Linked DNA regions of Desulfitobacterium hafniense DCB-2. Each later gene encodes a partner of the first gene's protein in a complex. Links are inferred from orthologs where the notes say so. Each region holds a gene or a part of one and is shown in the gene's direction. Other genes may lie near its edges.

What was found.
Region 2: the proteins of DHAF_RS15195 (region 1) and acs are in contact, whole or in part, in a cryo-EM structure (PDB 9G7F), measured with the Bacillus subtilis proteins. The link is inferred for Desulfitobacterium hafniense DCB-2 from one-to-one orthologs.

Annotation. Positions count from the first base shown.
Region 1 is NC_011830.1:3,260,240-3,268,551, reverse strand. Bases 3,018-5,751 are described here. They hold DHAF_RS15195 (GNAT family N-acetyltransferase), read left to right. Parts: upstream 3,018-3,924; coding sequence 3,925-4,578; downstream 4,579-5,751. Other genes in these bases: DHAF_RS15185 (hypothetical protein), read left to right, coding at 5,187-5,429; DHAF_RS15190 (HD domain-containing protein), read left to right, coding at 4,538-5,137; DHAF_RS15200 (AAA-type ATPase lid domain-containing protein), read left to right, coding at 3,018-3,889. Also shown: DHAF_RS15210 (Mrp/NBP35 family ATP-binding protein), read left to right, coding at 639-1,484; DHAF_RS15205 (adenosylhomocysteinase), read left to right, coding at 1,515-2,801; more of DHAF_RS15200, read left to right, coding at 2,990-3,017; DHAF_RS15180 (C40 family peptidase), read left to right, coding at 6,483-7,307; DHAF_RS26115 (hypothetical protein), read right to left, coding at 7,506-7,661; excinuclease ABC subunit UvrC, read right to left, coding at 7,651-8,312. UniProt on the Bacillus subtilis protein: Part of the acuABC operon, which is possibly involved in the breakdown of acetoin and butanediol. Acts as an acetyltransferase inactivating acetyl-CoA synthetase AcsA via acetylation at a Lys residue.
Region 2 is NC_011830.1:500,895-509,424, reverse strand. Bases 3,910-6,861 are described here. They hold acs (acetate--CoA ligase), read left to right. Parts: upstream 3,910-4,395; coding sequence 4,396-6,327; downstream 6,328-6,861. Other genes in these bases: DHAF_RS02410 (L-lactate MFS transporter), read left to right, coding at 6,596-6,861; truA (tRNA pseudouridine(38-40) synthase TruA), read right to left, coding at 3,910-4,072. Also shown: menH (2-succinyl-6-hydroxy-2,4-cyclohexadiene-1-carboxylate synthase), read right to left, coding at 1-139; menD (2-succinyl-5-enolpyruvyl-6-hydroxy-3-cyclohexene-1-carboxylic-acid synthase), read right to left, coding at 167-1,819; DHAF_RS02425 (isochorismate synthase), read right to left, coding at 1,835-3,013; more of truA, read right to left, coding at 3,257-3,909; more of DHAF_RS02410, read left to right, coding at 6,862-7,843; DHAF_RS02405 (FAD-dependent oxidoreductase), read left to right, coding at 8,158-8,530. UniProt on the Bacillus subtilis protein: Catalyzes the conversion of acetate into acetyl-CoA (AcCoA), an essential intermediate at the junction of anabolic and catabolic pathways. AcsA undergoes a two-step reaction.

The DNA of each region.
Region 1 (8,312 bases):
CGTGCTTTTCGCGAAGTTTTGTTTCCGCTCGCTTAAATTCGCTTCCCTTGTGTAAATCAAAATCCTTGGGCCGTTTTTCGGGTTTAGCTGAGCAGGGCGTTGTAGGATATGTGGAGTAAGTGGCTCTATTCAAGCCGCCTTTTCCGTCTTTACCGACGCCGCTTGGGCGGCAGGGTCGGCGATCTGTAAGGCTCTGAAGAAGGCTCGAGCTGATCCTGGAAATGCCTTGCAAAGCCTCGCAAAGAGTCCAGGCACTGGGGCTCCAAAGGGAAAGCTAAAAGTCCCCGCAAGCAGTAGTTTTGCGCACAAAAGCGAAACGGATTTAGCGGAGGGGCGGTCAGGTCAACGAGACTTTCTTAACGTAGCGGAGCCACGGTTCACATCAGGTATTACCCTGAGGTTTGGCGTAGCTGTTAAGAAAGCGAGTTGACCAGCCCTGGAGCTATGGAGTGAGCGTTGTGCGTAAAGCTACGCGACCCGGGCGACCCGGACAAATCGGACAGATTAGACAAACAAGCAACTGCTTCCCGTCCTCTGCCGATGCCGCCCCATTAGGCACAAACACCCGCCCTAAAATCTATGCTATAAAAGAACTCAGCCTTACACGCTGATTCTCAGAAAGAAAGGAAGAAAAGATCATGAGTGACGCCTGCGGCTCCTGCCCATCGGCAAGTTCCTGTACTACAGGAAGCTGCCCTTCTACACAACCGGAGAAAACCAAAGCCCAACAAGCTAGCAATATCAAAAATGTCATCGCGGTCATGAGCGGCAAAGGGGGCGTGGGGAAATCCTCCGTTACCTCCATGCTGGCGGTGAGTTTAATGCGCCAAGGCTTTAAAGTGGGTATTTTAGACGCGGATATAACCGGACCCAGCATTCCGAGAATTTTCGGACTGAGGGATAAGGCCAATATGAATGAGGTAGGGGTTATTCCTGGTGAAACCTCTCATAGAATTAAAGTGATGTCCCTCAATCTCATGATTCCTAACGAAGACGATCCGGTGATCTGGCGTGGTTCCATCATTACCCAGCTGGTACAGCAGTTCTGGACAGATGTCGTTTGGGGAGAGCTGGATTATCTGCTCATCGATTTGCCGCCAGGAACGGGAGATGTCCCCATTACTGTCATGCAATCCTTGCCCGTATCCGGTGTGGTCATCGTAACCAGCCCTCAGCAGCTGGCGGGGATGATTGTTCGCAAGGCCATCAATATGGTCAAGAAATACGATGCAACGATATATGGCTTGGTGGAAAATATGGCCTATGTTGCCTGCCCTCAGTGTGAGGAGCGGATTGAGATTTTCGGAAAACCCCATGGGGAAGCAGAAGCTGCTCAAAATGAGATTCCCTATCTTGGTCAATTACCCATTGATCCGGTCTTGGCCACCATGTCGGATCTAGGCAAGATAGAGGATTATGAATCCGCTGGCTTTACGCAAATTGCCAAGAATTTGGCTGAAGTTATACAGGAAAAGCAAAAGTAAAAGCAGAAAAAAGAAAAGGTAAAATTAAAATTGAAAGAGGGGGTGACCTGGCTTAGCCAGGATAATATGGAATCAACGATTCGGGACATCGGATTGGCACCGCAAGGACAATTAAAAATCGATTGGGTGCAGGCCCATATGCCGGTTCTCAACACCTTAAGAGAAGAGTTTGAGAAAACCCAGCCTTTTCAAGGCAAGAAAGTGACCATTTGCCTGCATTTAGAAGCCAAGACAGCTTATCTGGCGAAAGTGGTTCAAGCGGGCGGAGCTGAAGTTACTGTGGCGGCCAGCAACCCTTTATCCACCCAGGATGATGTGGTGGCTGCTTTGGTAGCCGGCGGTGTCCATGCCCATGCCTGGTATGGTGCTACCGATGAAGAGTACCATCAGCACCTGCACAAGGCTTTGGATTTTGAGCCGGATTATATTATTGATGATGGGGGAGATTTGGTATCCACCCTGCACAAGGAGCGCCGGGAGCTGCTGCCTAAGGTCCTGGGAGGTGCTGAAGAGACCACGACAGGCATCCTCAGACTGCGCGCCATGGAGAAAAACGGTGAATTGGCCTTCCCCATGATGGCGGTCAATGATGCTGAGATGAAATACCTTTTTGACAATCGCTATGGCACAGGCCAATCGGTCTGGGATGGGATCATGCGCACCACGAATCTGGTGGTGGCCGGCAAGACGATTTGCGTAGTGGGCTATGGCTGGTGTGGCAAAGGTGTGGCTTTACGGGCCAAAGGCTTAGGTGCCCGGGTGATTATCTGTGAAGTCAATCCGATTAAAGCCAATGAAGCTTGGATGGATGGCTTCGAAGTGATGCCCATGTTGGCTGCCGCTCCCTTAGGCGATTTCTTCGTCACAGTAACGGGAAATAAGAATGTCATCTCAGGTGAGCACTTCCAAGTCATGAAGGATGGAGCAATCCTCGCCAATGCCGGTCACTTCGATGTGGAGGTCAATAAAGTCCAGTTGGCGGCTATGGCCCAAAGTTGTCATGAGGTTCGCCGCAATATTGAAGAATATCTGCTTCAGGATGGGCGGAAGATCTACCTCCTGGCAGAAGGACGCTTGGTCAATTTGGCGGCAGGAGACGGTCATCCCGCCGAAGTTATGGACATGACCTTTGCTTTGCAAGCCTTGGCCTTGCATTATCTTGCTACAGCAAAAACCCCCCTGGAGCCTAAAGTTTACTCCGTCCCCACGGAAATGGATATGCGAGTGGCCGAGTTAAAATTAAAAACCTTAGGTTTAAGCATCGATCAATTGTCTGAGGAACAAAAAAGCTACCTCGCCAGTTGGCAGCATAGTTAAGAAGAGCCTTTTAAAACAATTCAATATTCAGGTCCTGATGATCAACAGTCATGAGGACCTTTTTGTTGTTTAAAAACATTGTAAAAGAGTGAAAAATAGCTTTTGTTCTATTCTGTTATAGTATACAATAGAAACAATACATTGTATTAGCATCAGATAAGTCTTGGGTGATTGTAGGGGGGATAGATATGCCGATGTTTCTCGTTCGTTCCTTGAGTCAGGATATCATCGGAGAGAGCAAAGGGCTGCGACAGGCCGTTGAGGGATGTCGAAAAGCTGCTAAAGAAAATGCCCCGGTTATGTTTCAGGGTGAGGTCAGCACGGGTAAACTACTTTTAGCCGGCTTTCTGCATAAAGAGAGTAAACACTCCCGGCAGCCCTTGCTTGTGGTGGATTGCATTAAGGACGAGGACATGATTCACGAACTACTTGCTCCCGGTTTTGAGTGCAAGCAACTGGACCGTTATGAGGGAGGCAGTATCTATTTTCGTGAAGTGGCAACCCTCAGCCTTGGCAAACAGAATCAGCTCTATAAAGCTCTTGAAAAGATAGAAAAGAGAAAAATCAGAGCATTTCTGAGTTCATCCCAAAATATTCATTTAATGAGAATGGAAAAGGCCTTTGATCCCGATCTCTATGATTATGGCAGTCAATGGGAGATTGCTGTTCCCCCCCTACGGCAAAGAAAAGAAGATATCCTTCCCCTAGTCCGGCATTATATCGGAGTATTTAATTTGAAATTAAGAAAGTCTATCCAGGGGCTGACTCCACAAGCAGAAGAAATTCTTTTAGCTTATCGGTGGCCGGGGAATGTGGATGAACTAAAGCAAATTATCAACAGAGCCATGCACCTGTCCAACGAATCCCATATCTCCCAGCGTCATCTTAGCGACAATTTGGGAATATCCAAAGAAGATGGCTTCAGCCACGGGGTAATGCCTTTGGAGCGAATGGAGGAAATCCTTTTACGAAGTGCTTTGGAGCGCTATGGATTTACACTGGAAGGCAAGAAAAGAGCGGCAAGAGCTCTTAACATTTCCTTAGCAACACTGTACAATAAGCTTAAGCGGTATAATCTTAATCCATAACCAACCATACCAAGGTTGCGTAAGGAGGATACAGGGTGAAACAGACCTTTCCGACCCACAAGGGGGAGCTTATTGTTGAAGGGCCGGTTACGGCAGAGAGCTTAAGTCAATTGAGTTTTGACGATGATTTGAGGGCATTCCGCCCTCCGAAGCGCCAAAAAGAAGCCTTGATTGAAATCAGTGAAATTCCTGATGGCCGCATCATTATTGCCCGAATCGAGAATGATATTATGGGCTATGTAACCTTTCATCCCCCGGATTGTTTTGAACGGTGGGCTAAAGGCCCTCCGGAACTTTTGGAATTAGGGGCCATCGAGGTTTCCCCAAAAGTCCGGGGACTTGGGGTGGGGAAAAAACTGCTGCAAGTCGCTTTTTCTGATCCCGCTATGGAGAATCATGTCGTCATAGCTACAGAGTATTATTGGCACTGGGACTTGGAAAGGACGGGGCTGCGGGTTTGGGAGTACCGTGAAGTAATGGATCGTCTTATGTCAAGCGCAGGTTTGCACATAAGGGAGACGGATGATGAGGAGATATGTTCCCATCCGGCCAATATGCTTACGGTACGCTATGGTAAAAACCTTTCCCAAAGCAGTATCGATCATTTTGAAAAGATTTTGTTCGCAAATTCCGAACGGGGGGATTGCCTTGCCGGAAACGAATCAAGACCCTCTAAGCCAGGTAATTAACGCTGTGCAGGGAATTTATGGCCGTAAAGATCAGGCTCATGATCTGGAACATGCTCTCCGGGTCAGAGCATGGGGCAAGCAGATTGGGATACAGGAGGGTGCCGATCTATTGATTGTGGAGCTGGCAGCTATTCTTCATGATATTGGCCGCTCCGGAACCCTATCGAAAACCCATGCTGAGAGCGGTGCGGCCTTGGCCGGTGGCATCCTGCATAAATGCGGATACCCGGAAGACACTATTGAAGCTGTTAAAGCAGCTGTCCTTTCCCACTCACGGGAAGGCTATGAACCGGAAACGTTGGAAGCAAAGATTCTTTATGATGCCGATAAATTGGATTTTGTAGGTCCTATGGGGATTGCCAGGCTTTTTGTCTGGTTGGGGAAAGAAGGAAAACCTTTTTTTGGGCCGGATTCCTGTGAATCCTTTTACCGTGAAAGGATTCGTCACTACCATGAGCATATCCACACCCAGACCGCACGGGCGCTTTTTGAACCGCTCTTTTTGTATTCTGAGAATTTTTGGTCTGAGTTGGAAAAAATGAGGCTTAAAAAAGGCTAAGCTGGTTAAACTATGGATATATCTTTTTTGAGGAAAGGAAGTATATCCATTGCGCTGGTTGGGACGTATTTTAATCATCTTCATTTTACTTATGGCAGCTAAAGGCTTGTTTGCTCCAGAACAGCCTCAAGCCTATATTTCCGCACCGCGAACTCAGGTTTTATTGGAGGAAATCCACTGGCGTTCTGTTCAGATTCAACAAGCAGCACGGGATTTGCCCGGAAGTATCGAAGTGATGTTGCGAAAAATTTTTTCTGACGGAAAACCCGCATCTGAAGCCAAATCAGTTTGATAAACACCATTGATTTTGCCGGTATTGTTTTAATAAGCCAAAAAGAGAGCGCAAAGCTCTCTTTTTTGAATTTGTTGCTTTTTTTCATTCATTATCAAAGGCAATCGAGAATATGAATAGGCAAAGGTCGTTTTAAAAATTGTTCGTTTCGGTGTACAATAAGCGATGTAATCTTCTTTGAACTAGGGTGCGCTATTCTAGTGCGTAAAATGACTGTCGAAGGCGGGCCTAAGAATCCGCTAAGGGCATACCGATGAAGTTCCTGGTGGTGGCTTTCGACGCCCAGTCGAGGGTTGCTGCTGGGAGTTAAGGATGAGGGGGATCTGCAATGGCATGCGGGCGATACCCTCTTCCGTGGAGGCCTAAGTTCGTGGCTGCTTTTGGTTACGGCTTGGGGTATGAACCTGCATTAGGAAGGAACTTAGTGCAGTGTAGCCTGCCTTGAGGTGGAGAAGTTGGGAGGGCTGAAGGAACTTCTGTTCATTGGCCGATGAGCTTAAGTTTGCCTGAAATTCTTTTCTGCAAAAGAGGCTAGACCGTCACGGAGCGTGAAGGAAAACTTCTAGAGCGAAAACCAACGAGGATTAAAGTGCGTTCTTAGTGGCGATCAAGTGCTGGAAATGGTGACATTCTGGGCTGAGGGAAAAGGGAAACCGCCTGTCAGGAAACTGCAGGAGCTCAGTGGGAAAACCTACTTGACCTATGGCGCAATATTTATTCGTTGGTGTCCTAAGGTTCAAAGAGCAGCACCTCTCGTGAGAGAGGTGTTTTTACTTTTATCTTACTTTCTTTAGGCACAGAAAGCCAATGAGTGAATAGTCTGATATTAATAGAATAAATTTCCAAAATATATCACTTTTATAATTAATTGTGTGAAGGATTAAAGGCATTTTTCGCGAATACTACAATGCATAAGAAATGTGGGCTGAATCCGGACCGTGTGTCTGGAACGGGGGATAATCTTTTGGGGTGAATCGCAGTCATGCGTAGGGCTTGCACCTTTTTGCCCGAATCCGTCAACTAACCTCGTAAGCGACGAAAGGTGGAAAATTCATGGACTCTTCCTCTAAAAGGGGATGGGTGGCCAGTGTGGTGTTATCCGGCACCTTATTGGTAAGCAGCCTCCCGGGCATCTATGGGCCTGGAAGTGCCGCAGTGCCTGTGACAAGCTCCGAATCTATTCTCTTAAGGAACGCTTCATTATTTCAGACTCAGCAGGCTCAAACTCAAACTGTTGCCGATACGGTACTCTCCCCTGAGGTTCAAGCAGAAAAAAAGGATGTGATCCGGCAACCTGAAGCAGCAGCAATGGCCTTAGCTTACGCTTCGGTATCTGTAGCTGCCGATACGGATAGTCAGAGGGAATCACAGCAATTTACAGAAGAGGCTCAGGAAGATATCGTGTCTACCCCTGAAGAAACGATGGCAGCGATGGACATCGAAAAGCTTTCCCAAGAGCGGGCTTTGCGACAAGCTGCGGCTGCTCCTGTTCAGGAGATCTCCCGTGGCGGTAGTTCCAAAGTCGAAGAAATCAGCGACAATGCCCAAAAGCTGATCGGTACCCCCTATGTGTTTGGCGGGACGACTACGAATGGCTTTGATTGCTCCGGTTTTACTCAATATGTATTTAAAGGTTCAGGAATTGACTTGCCCCGAACCTCATATGCTCAATATGGAATAGGAACAGCAGTCAGCAAAGACGAGCTTCAGATCGGTGATTTGGTCTTCTTCGCCACTTACGATAGCGGAGCGTCCCACGTGGGAATCTATATAGGAGAAGAGAACTTTATTCATGCCGCCAGAAGCGGTATTAAGATCACCGGCTTATCGGACAGTTATTATGCTGGTCGTTACCTTGGAGCCAGGAGAGTTTTCTAATTCATAGGCTTGTCAATAGGGACAAAGGAACATAATGGGGAATATACTGAAGGAGTATCGCCTCATTGCTTTTTTAAAGCAGTGAGTGATACTCCTTTTTAGCTCTCCCAGCTCTGTTTCCGTCTGCTAAATTAGGCTATGACCATCTTTTCGGATCGGAAGCAAATTACCAACCGGTTGGTAATTTGGCTTTAATCGTCAATAAGGCAGCCAGGGCACCGGCAGATAGCTCTTGCATTCCCCGCCGAGCTCCGCCAATGTCCGGTTGTGGATATAGAGGTCCGTCTTGGCACATTGTTTCATCCGCTTATAATAGCATTGGCGGCAGAGTTCAACACGGTAATTAAGAATCATGGTTTTCCTCCTTATGAGAGTTGAAATGTTGATAGACCGCCGCAGCTGCCGGGGCAGGAAGGCCGGATTGCTGCAGTTCCTCAAGGGTGGCCTGGCGGATACTATCTATGGATTTAAAAAACTTAAGGAGCTGTTGTCTGCGCTTGGGACCGACCCCTGCTATGCCGTCCAATTCAGAAAGGGTCATGCTTTTAGCCCTTTGCTGTCTATGAAAGGTAATAGCGAAGCGATGGACCTCGTTTTGAATCCGTTCCAGCAAGCGAAAACCGGCGGAACGGCGATCCAAGGAGTGAATGCGGTCCATAGCGTCGATTAACGCCGAAGTCTGGTGCTTGTCGTTTTTGACCATGCCGGCAACAGGAATCGCAGCGTTTAAGCTGTGGAGAGCAGCCAGGGCGGCATGGATCTGTCCCTTGCCTCCATCCACCAGGATCAGATCCGGGAGCGGCAGGTTTTCTTGCTGGAGTCGGGCATAACGGCGCTCAATCACCTGGTGCATGGAGGCCGTATCATCCATATTCGGCATGGGTTGAATCTTGAATTTGCGATACTGACTACGATTAGGTTTGCCATCAAGAAACTGAATCATTCCTGCTACACTATGGGTACCGGCAATATTGGAAATATCAAAGGACTCGATGGTACGGAGGG
Region 2 (8,530 bases), 2.8 Mb from region 1 along the record:
AATCCACCAGGACCATTTGACAGTCCTGAAGCTGAAGGGCTTCCCAGGTGCCGGAGTTTTCCGCAAAACCATGGAAACAGACCAGAGTCGGCCCGGAACCCTTTACCTCCGCATAATACCGGCAGCCCTCAATCGTCATGAACACCTTGTTCTCCTCACTTATCCTTTAATCAAGATTCGTCAACCGATCATGGAGCTCTTTGCTCAGCCGGGCATCGATTTTGACATTCAGCACCTTGACCCCACTTAAAGTCAGGGCTTCCTGAAAATTCTGCGCAAAGCTTTCATAATCAACCGGTTCATAATAAGTCAGATCATAGAGGGTCTTAAGCCCGCTGAAATCCATACCGTGAGGGGTCATAAACAGCAATTCAAAATACTTATTTTCACTTTGGGGCAGATACTTAAAAATAGCACCCCCATTATTATTGAGGAGGACGATAATTAAATTCAGTCCATGGTTTTTCCCGATCAGCAGGCCGTTTAAATCATGAAAGAAGGCTAAGTCCCCGGTCAGCAGCACCGTAGGATGGCCGCTGGTGGCAACTCCCAAAGCAGTGGAGACCGTGCCGTCGATGCCATTGGCCCCCCGGTTGCCTAAGACTTTAATCCGTTGTCGACGTGCCTCCAGAAAGTAATCCACATCGCGGATGGCCATACTATTGGCAACAAAGAGACGGCTCCCCTCGGGAAGACTGTCCTGCAGCTTTTGCACCAGCTTCCCTTCAAACAGCTCCTCCTCATCCTGAGCGAGATTGAGCCGCCGGCGCATGCGGGCTTGATAATGCTGCCACCGTCCCGAGTAGCCATCATCGGTATTGTGAACCTTGACAGACCGGGCAAAAGCCTTGGGGGAGGCCACAAGATACCGGCTGATCGACAAGGAGGGATCCCGGTATTGAAAGTAGTCATTGACCTGAAAATACAGAACATCCTGATGCATGGCCGTGAAATTCTGCAACCGTTTGGAAACGGGAGTCTGACCAAAATGAATGATAAATTCAGGCTTTAATTCCACCTTAACCGCATCACTTTTCAGAAAGGCGTCATAGCAATCCATGATCAGGGGATGGTCATCATTGCGAAAATTGGCGAGAGGATCGGCCAGCAGGGGGGCCTTTAAGCGCTCTGCCAGCTCCAGAACCTCCCTGTGATAATCCGCGTAAGGATCACCGCCGCAGATAATGATTCCCTTTTTATCCTGGAAAACCGAACTATCCATAGTTAGCCCCTTCTCCCCTGTTTTCCAGGCAAAAGGATAGTCCAAGCGGCCCGCCGTGAAATCCACCCCATCCAGATCAGGGCTTAAGGGTTCACGCAAAGGGATATTGATATGAGCTACCCCATATCCCTGATCCAAAGAACTTACATAGGCTTTGCGCATCACCCCGCGCACATACCGATACATGCCTTCCCTTTCTTCAGGAAGAGCCAGTTCTTCAAAGTACTTGGCGTAATCATGATAAAACTTGATTTGATCGATGGTTTGAGGAGCCCCCACCTGACGCAACTCGGGGGGCCGGTCTGCCGTTAAAACGATTAAGGGGACATGGGAATGCTTTGCCTCGACGATAGCCGGGAAGTAATGGGCCACCGCCGAACCGGAGGAACATACCAGCACAACGGGGCGCTCTTTTTCCTTAGCTATGCCTAATGCGAAAAACCCTGCCGACCGTTCATCGATACCGACATAGACCTGAAAGCCGTATTCGCAAAACAGCACGGAGAGGGGAGTGGAACGGGAACCGGGACTGATGACCGCTTCACGCACACCGAGCTGGTATAATTCGTCAACCAGGGCCGCAATATAATTTGTCATCGTTGTTCCCCTTTATCACAGACTTTCCAGGATGGTTTTGGCTTTATGGGCCGTCTCCGCATACTCCTCTGCACATTCTGAACTGGCGACGATCCCACAGCCTGTATAGGCATAAACTGTCCTTCCCTCAATGAGAGCCGAGCGGATTCCGGCCACAAAGATGCCATCCCCCTCTTCGTTCATGATGCCCAGCGGTGCGGCATATAGCCCCCGCTCATGCTTTTCCCAGCGGGCGATGATGGCCAAAGCCTCTGCCACCGGATATCCGCCTAAGGCCGGGGTAGGATGCAGGCGTGCAACCCAAGCGGTTAAAGAGCTATTCTCCTTGGCCTTCGCTGCCAGAGGAGTCTTCAGGTGATACAAATTCCTGAGCTGCAACGTCGTCGTCTCTCCGATCAGGACTTCATCGCTGTATGTGTTCATGACCTTGGCTATGTAATCCAGGACTATTTGATGCTCATGACGGTTTTTGGGATCGTTGAGAAGGGCCGTCTTCCCTTGCTCATCCTCTTCATCAGCAGTTCGTGCCCGGGTACCCGCCAAAGCATAGCTCATGATTTGCCCTTTTTCCTTCCTCGCTACTATTTCCGGCGTTGCGCCAAGGAAGGTCTTTCCCTCCTTACAATAGGCAAAAACGAAGGAATGGGGATTTTTCTCCATAAGGTTTTTCAACACACTTTCAACGGACACCATGGTATTACACTGAATTTTTATCTCCCGGGAAATCACCACTTTCTGAACTTTCCCGGCCAGAACTTTTTGTTTTGCACACTGGAATAACTCCTGCCATTCCTGATAGTCATCAGCAAGGATCTCATAATCATGTCGATGGGAAGCAAACTCTTTGGGGGGAACAGCGGAAATATCGGCTGTCTCATGGGCGTAATAAAGCTTTTGCCCGGCCTTTTCTTCAACCAGATAGTATTGGAAGGCTATGGTCTCATTGCCCAGCCCCGACCATTTCGGATCTTTAAGGGTGGGAAAGAAAGTTCTGGTGGAAAAGACAAAGGGATATCCCCGGTAGCTCTCCCCCGGCCCAAAGGTTTTTAAACGCCTGGCCCCCATAATAAGCTGTTGCTGGAAAGGATGATAAAACAACACCCGCTCCTCATCTTCAAAGCTCTGCCAAAAAGCAAAGCTGTCTTTTAAAGCCACTTCCTTCACTTGGTAGTTCAAACTTATCTCCCCGTTCAAATTCGCTTAAATCAAATAATGAATTCAAGTTCATTTCTTCATCTTGGATATTACTCTCATTCCTATTTATTGTCAATAAAAAAAATCCCCCCATAGTGTTTTAAGCAGTCAATGCCAAAAGCCTGAGGAGAATTGACTTTCCTCAGGCTTTCCTTTCAGTGAATTATTTTCCTGTCCCAAAAACGAAAGCGCTTTCGTTTTTGGGACAGCCCGGCAAAAAAAGATCTTCAGGTACTCCGTGGTTTATCTAGAATCATGGCTAACGCCCTCCTGAAACAACTCAGGAAAAATATCCCTGGGCAGCTCTTCCCCATAATGAACATAACTCAGAGTGAGTCCCTGGGGAGTTGCCGTAACTCCCCCCCGTTTCCGATCGAGAGACGCCAGTATATCCGGAATCTCCCCCGGCTGAATGCGGTTTTTCCCCACATAAACCAAGGTCCCGGCAATAATACGCACCATATTATAAAGGAAGCCATCGCCGATGCAGGTAATCCGGAGATGTCCCTGATTCTCCGCCACTTGACATAGATAGAGGGTGCGTTCAAAGGTTTTGCTGGTTCCCCCTGCCGCTGAAAAAGCTTTAAAATTATGCCGTCCCACCAAATACTGGGCCCCCTGCTGCATCCTTTGCCAATCCAGCCTGACAGGCTCATGCAAAGAGTACAGCCGGGTAAAGACATCGGCTACCGGATGGTTATCGATCCGGTAGTCATAGCGCTTCCACTTAGCGGAGAAACGGGCATGAAAATCCTCCGCTGCTTCCTGAGCCGCCAGGATGCGGATATCCCGGGGGAGCAGACTGTTAAAAGCCTTGGGAATCTTATCTACGGGGATCCGGGCCCCGGTCCGGAAATTTACCACTTGACCGGCGGCATGAACCCCTGTATCTGTTCGTCCGGCTGTATTGAGGGTTACTTGTTCTTCCACCAGCTTAGCCCACACTGTCTCCAGAGTACCTTGAATAGTGGGGCCGTGGAATTCCGGCTGGCGTTGAAACCCATGGTAATAGGTCCCGTCATAAGCAACCTTCAGACAAATATTCCTCTTATCATCCATCTGGAAGCTATCCTTTCTATCCTTAATATAGCATGGCCTTTCTTTCCCATATTAAAACCCCCGTTCAACACCGTCAAGCCACCGTTGAACCCCCAAGTTCCCCCGCCTCCCCATTGCCCTAGAAAAAACGACCATTCGCCCTGGAAGGAACTTTTTCTCCAAAGTTTGTGCCCCGGATAACTTCCCGGAAAGCTCCTTTAATCCCGGTCCGCCGCCCTTTCATTCTTATTCCGTTTTCTTCCTTTCCCCCCTTTGATACAATGCAATAAACATTTTCATCTTTATAAACTATTGAGGATGGTATGAGAGAAGGAGGACTACCTATGGAAGAAAAGAATCTTGAGGCTTTGCTGGAAGAGGATAGACAGTTCATCCCCAGTGAGGAATTCCACAAAAACGCACTCATTCAAAGCGCGGATATCTATGAACAAGGTCAAAGCCTCGGCTTTTGGGAGGAACAGGCTAAACAACTCTCCTGGTTGAGCCCTTGGGAAAAAACCCTGGAGTGGAATCCTCCCTTCGCCCAGTGGTTTGTCGGCGGGAAACTCAACGCCTCCGCCAACTGTCTGGATCGCCACCTCCAGGATTGGCATCGCAATAAAGCCGCTATTATCTTCGAAGGCGAAAACGGGGACAGCCAGGTTCTTACCTACCAGGATCTCCATCGTGAAGTCTCCAAATTCGCTAATGTCCTCAAAGCCAATGGGGTGAACAAAGGTGATCGGGTCACCATCTATCTGCCCATGATTCCGGAAGCTGTGATTTCCATGCTGGCTTGCGCCCGGATTGGGGCTCCCCACAGTGTGGTCTTCGGAGGCTTCAGTTCGGAAGCTTTGCGGGATCGGGTCATTGATGCTCAGGCCAAAGCCGTCATCACTTCCGATGGCAGCTTCCGCCGGGGCAACACCATCCCCTTGAAAGATAATACCGATATCGCTTTGGACGGCGTGGACTGCGTGGAACATGTCTTTGTCATTCAACGAACCAAACAAACCGTACAAATGAAGGAAGAGCGGGACCTTTGGTATCATGAAGAAATGGCCAAGGCCTCCCCGGTGTGTCCGGCGGAGCCCATGGATGCAGAAGATATGCTCTTTATCCTCTACACCAGCGGTACCACAGGAAAACCCAAGGGTGTAGTCCATACCACGGGGGGCTATATGGTAGGGGTATCCACCACCCATCGCTGGGTCTTTGATCTCAAGGAAGAGGATGTTTACTGGTGCACCGCGGATGTGGGCTGGATTACCGGTCACTCCTATATTGTCTACGGCCCCTTGGCCAATGGAGCCACTGTCCTTATGTATGAGGGAAGTCCTGATTATCCGAACCGGGATCGGTTCTGGGAAATCGTCGAGAAATACAAAGTCACCATTCTTTATACCGCACCCACCGCCATCCGGACCTTTATGAAGTGGGGTCCCCAATATCCCCAGAGCCGGGATCTATCCAGCCTGCGCTTGCTGGGCTCTGTGGGTGAACCCATCAATCCGGAAGCCTGGATGTGGTACTACAAATACATCGGCGGGGAACGGTGCCCCATCGTGGATACCTGGTGGCAAACCGAGACGGGTATGATTATGATGACCCCTCTGCCGGGAATTACTTCCTTAAAGCCCGGTTCCTGTACCGTACCTTTCCCAGGAGTCAGAATCGAAGTGGTGGACAGCGCCGGCCATCCCGTCCCCAAGGGAGGCGGCGGCTACCTGGCTATCAAGGAGCCCTGGCCTGCTATGCTGCGCAATATCTACGGAGATCCGGCGCGCTTCGAGCGGACGTACTTCGGCAACTGGCCGGGAGTCTACTTCCCCGGTGATGGCGCCAAGTGGGATAAGGACGGATATTTCTGGATACTGGGCCGGGTGGATGATGTCATCAACGTTTCTGGTCACCGGATCGGCACCATGGAAGTGGAAAGCGCTTTAGTGGATCACCCCTCTGTTGCCGAGGCTGCCGTTATCGGTAAAAACCATGAAGTTAAAGGGCAGGCCCTGGCCTGTTTCGTCACTTTAAAGGAAGGCATCGAAATCACTCCCGATCTGGAGGACGAATTAAAGAAACATGTGGCAAAGAAGATCGGAGCTCTGGCCCGGCCGGATGATATCTTCTTTACCGCCGAACTGCCCAAGACCCGCAGCGGTAAGATCATGCGCCGCCTCCTCAGAGACATTGCCGAGGGACGTGCTATCGGTGATACCACCACTTTGGCCGATGCCTCTGTGGTCAATACCCTTAAAGCCAATTACCAGGAGTAAGTCAACCCCATAGTGAGAAGTCCCTCACTACTATGAGGCCAGGGATTCCCCTGGCCTTTCTTTAACCATATCTCCAGCATTCCAAGCCTTCATTTTCCTAGTGTATATGATAAGCCTCCCTAAATGTATATTGATGAAAATATAAAACCCCGCAGCCGTCTTAAATGAATCCTGTCAAAGATGACCAAAGCCATAATTTCATAATTATTGTCAATTCCCATCGGATTTTCTTGAGCCCCAACGTTTCCCAAAGGAAAGGAGCGAGATTATGAATAAAACTACGCGCGGGTGGACTGTAACCTTTGCCGGCACAGGTATCAACCTTGCCCTGGGAGTGCTCTATACCTGGAGTGTTTTCGCCGCTGCCTTGACCGAGCAATTAGCCTGGTCAAAAACTGCCGCCTCCCTGCCCTATACGGTGGCCTGTGCGGTATTTGCCCTGATGATGGTTCCCGGAGGCCGCCTCCAGGACCGTTTCGGACCCCGCTGGGTGGCTACGGCAGGAGGCATCTTCGCCGGAGGAGGACTTATTCTAAGCAGCCTGACGGATTCTCTCTTCGTCCTCACCTTAACCTTCGGACTCATCGCCGGAATTGGGATCGGCCTTGGCTATTCGGCAGCAACCCCGGCCGCTGTAAAATGGTTCCCTCCCCAAAAGAAAGGCCTGATCTCAGGCATCGTCGTCGCCGGTTTTGGATTAGCCTCCCTCTACATCGCTCCCCTGACCAATTCTCTCATCGGCAATCTCGGTGTCAAAAGCGCCTTCCGCATTGAGGGATTGATTTTCCTCTTTGCCATTGTTGCTCTCTCCCAAGTATTAGCAGTTCCTCAATCTAACCCCACCCCCACCGCTCCCTCCACACCGGCCTCTCCCCAAGCCGCCACTTCCCTCAATGCTCCCCCATCTCCTCCGCCTGCAGCAAAAGGGGATTTCAGCTGGCAGGAAATGCTTAAAGATCCCCGCTTCTATCTCCTCTGGGTTATGTTCGCTGCCGGTGCTACCGCAGGACTTATGATCATCGGGCAGCTTTCCACCATCACTAAGCTTCAGACCGGGATCTCCTGGGGTTTCGCCATGGTCGCTTTGTTGGCCATCTTTAACGCCGGCGGCCGGGTGTTGGCCGGTTGGCTTTCAGACCGAATCGGCAGAAGTTGGACCATGCGCATCTTTTTCAGTCTGCAAGGTCTTAATATGCTGGCCTTTACCTTCTACAGCAGCCCCGCGCTCATCGCCCTGGGGGCCATTATGACCGGTCTGAGCTATGGTTCCCTCCTTTCCCTTTTCCCCTCAGCCACTTATGACTTTTTCGGCACCAAAAACGGCGGTGTCAACTACGGGCTGATCTTCACCGCCTGGGGTGTGGGCGGAGTCTTCGGTCCTCTGATGGCCGGAGCAGTGGTGGACCTGACCAACAGTTACTTCTATGCTTATTTAATCGCTGCCGCTCTCTGTCTGATCGCCGCTTTCCTGACCATCTTCCTAAAAAGCAGTCCCCTGGAAGCGGAAAAAGCATAGTCAAGACTGCAGGCCAGAATACGCCGACAAGCCGACAAAGCGTAAACATTGACTGCATCTTAACTTAATAAATATGGCGGTTAAGCTTAACGTAAAGACCACTGGCTACCAGAGGTCTTTACGTTTTTCTTATGCTCTTCAAAAGTGCTAAGGTCCGGATAACGGTATTCTTCTTTAAGCCTTATTTACGAAAACCTGATTTATCAAATAACATTAGAGTTTTTTGGAATAATAAAAGCCTGTAGATAAGTTAAGCACTGGTTTCTCTCCTGAAATCAGTCTCCATCAAATTGAACCAAAGGAGGGTATTAAATATGACTCTAAATCGACGGGATTTTCTTAAGAAGGCATCCTTAGGCGCTGCCGTAATGGCTGGTTCCGGCTTCTTAGTCGGCTGTAACACCACCAATGTCACTCCCCCTGCCGCTACTCCTGACAAATGGGATATGGAGACGGACGTGGTCGTTGTCGGAGCAGGCAACGGCGGCTTAAGTGCGGGTGCCGCTGCTGCGGAAGAGGGAAAAAAGGTCATCATCTGCGAAATCAGTGGTTTCATCGGCGGTGGTTCCATTTATTCCGGCGGCGGGCTCCACACCTGGGGCACCAAAACCTGGGAGGAATACAAAGCTCACACGGAAGACTTGCACGACCCGGTCTTGGCTAAAACCTATGTGGAAACCTTCAGAC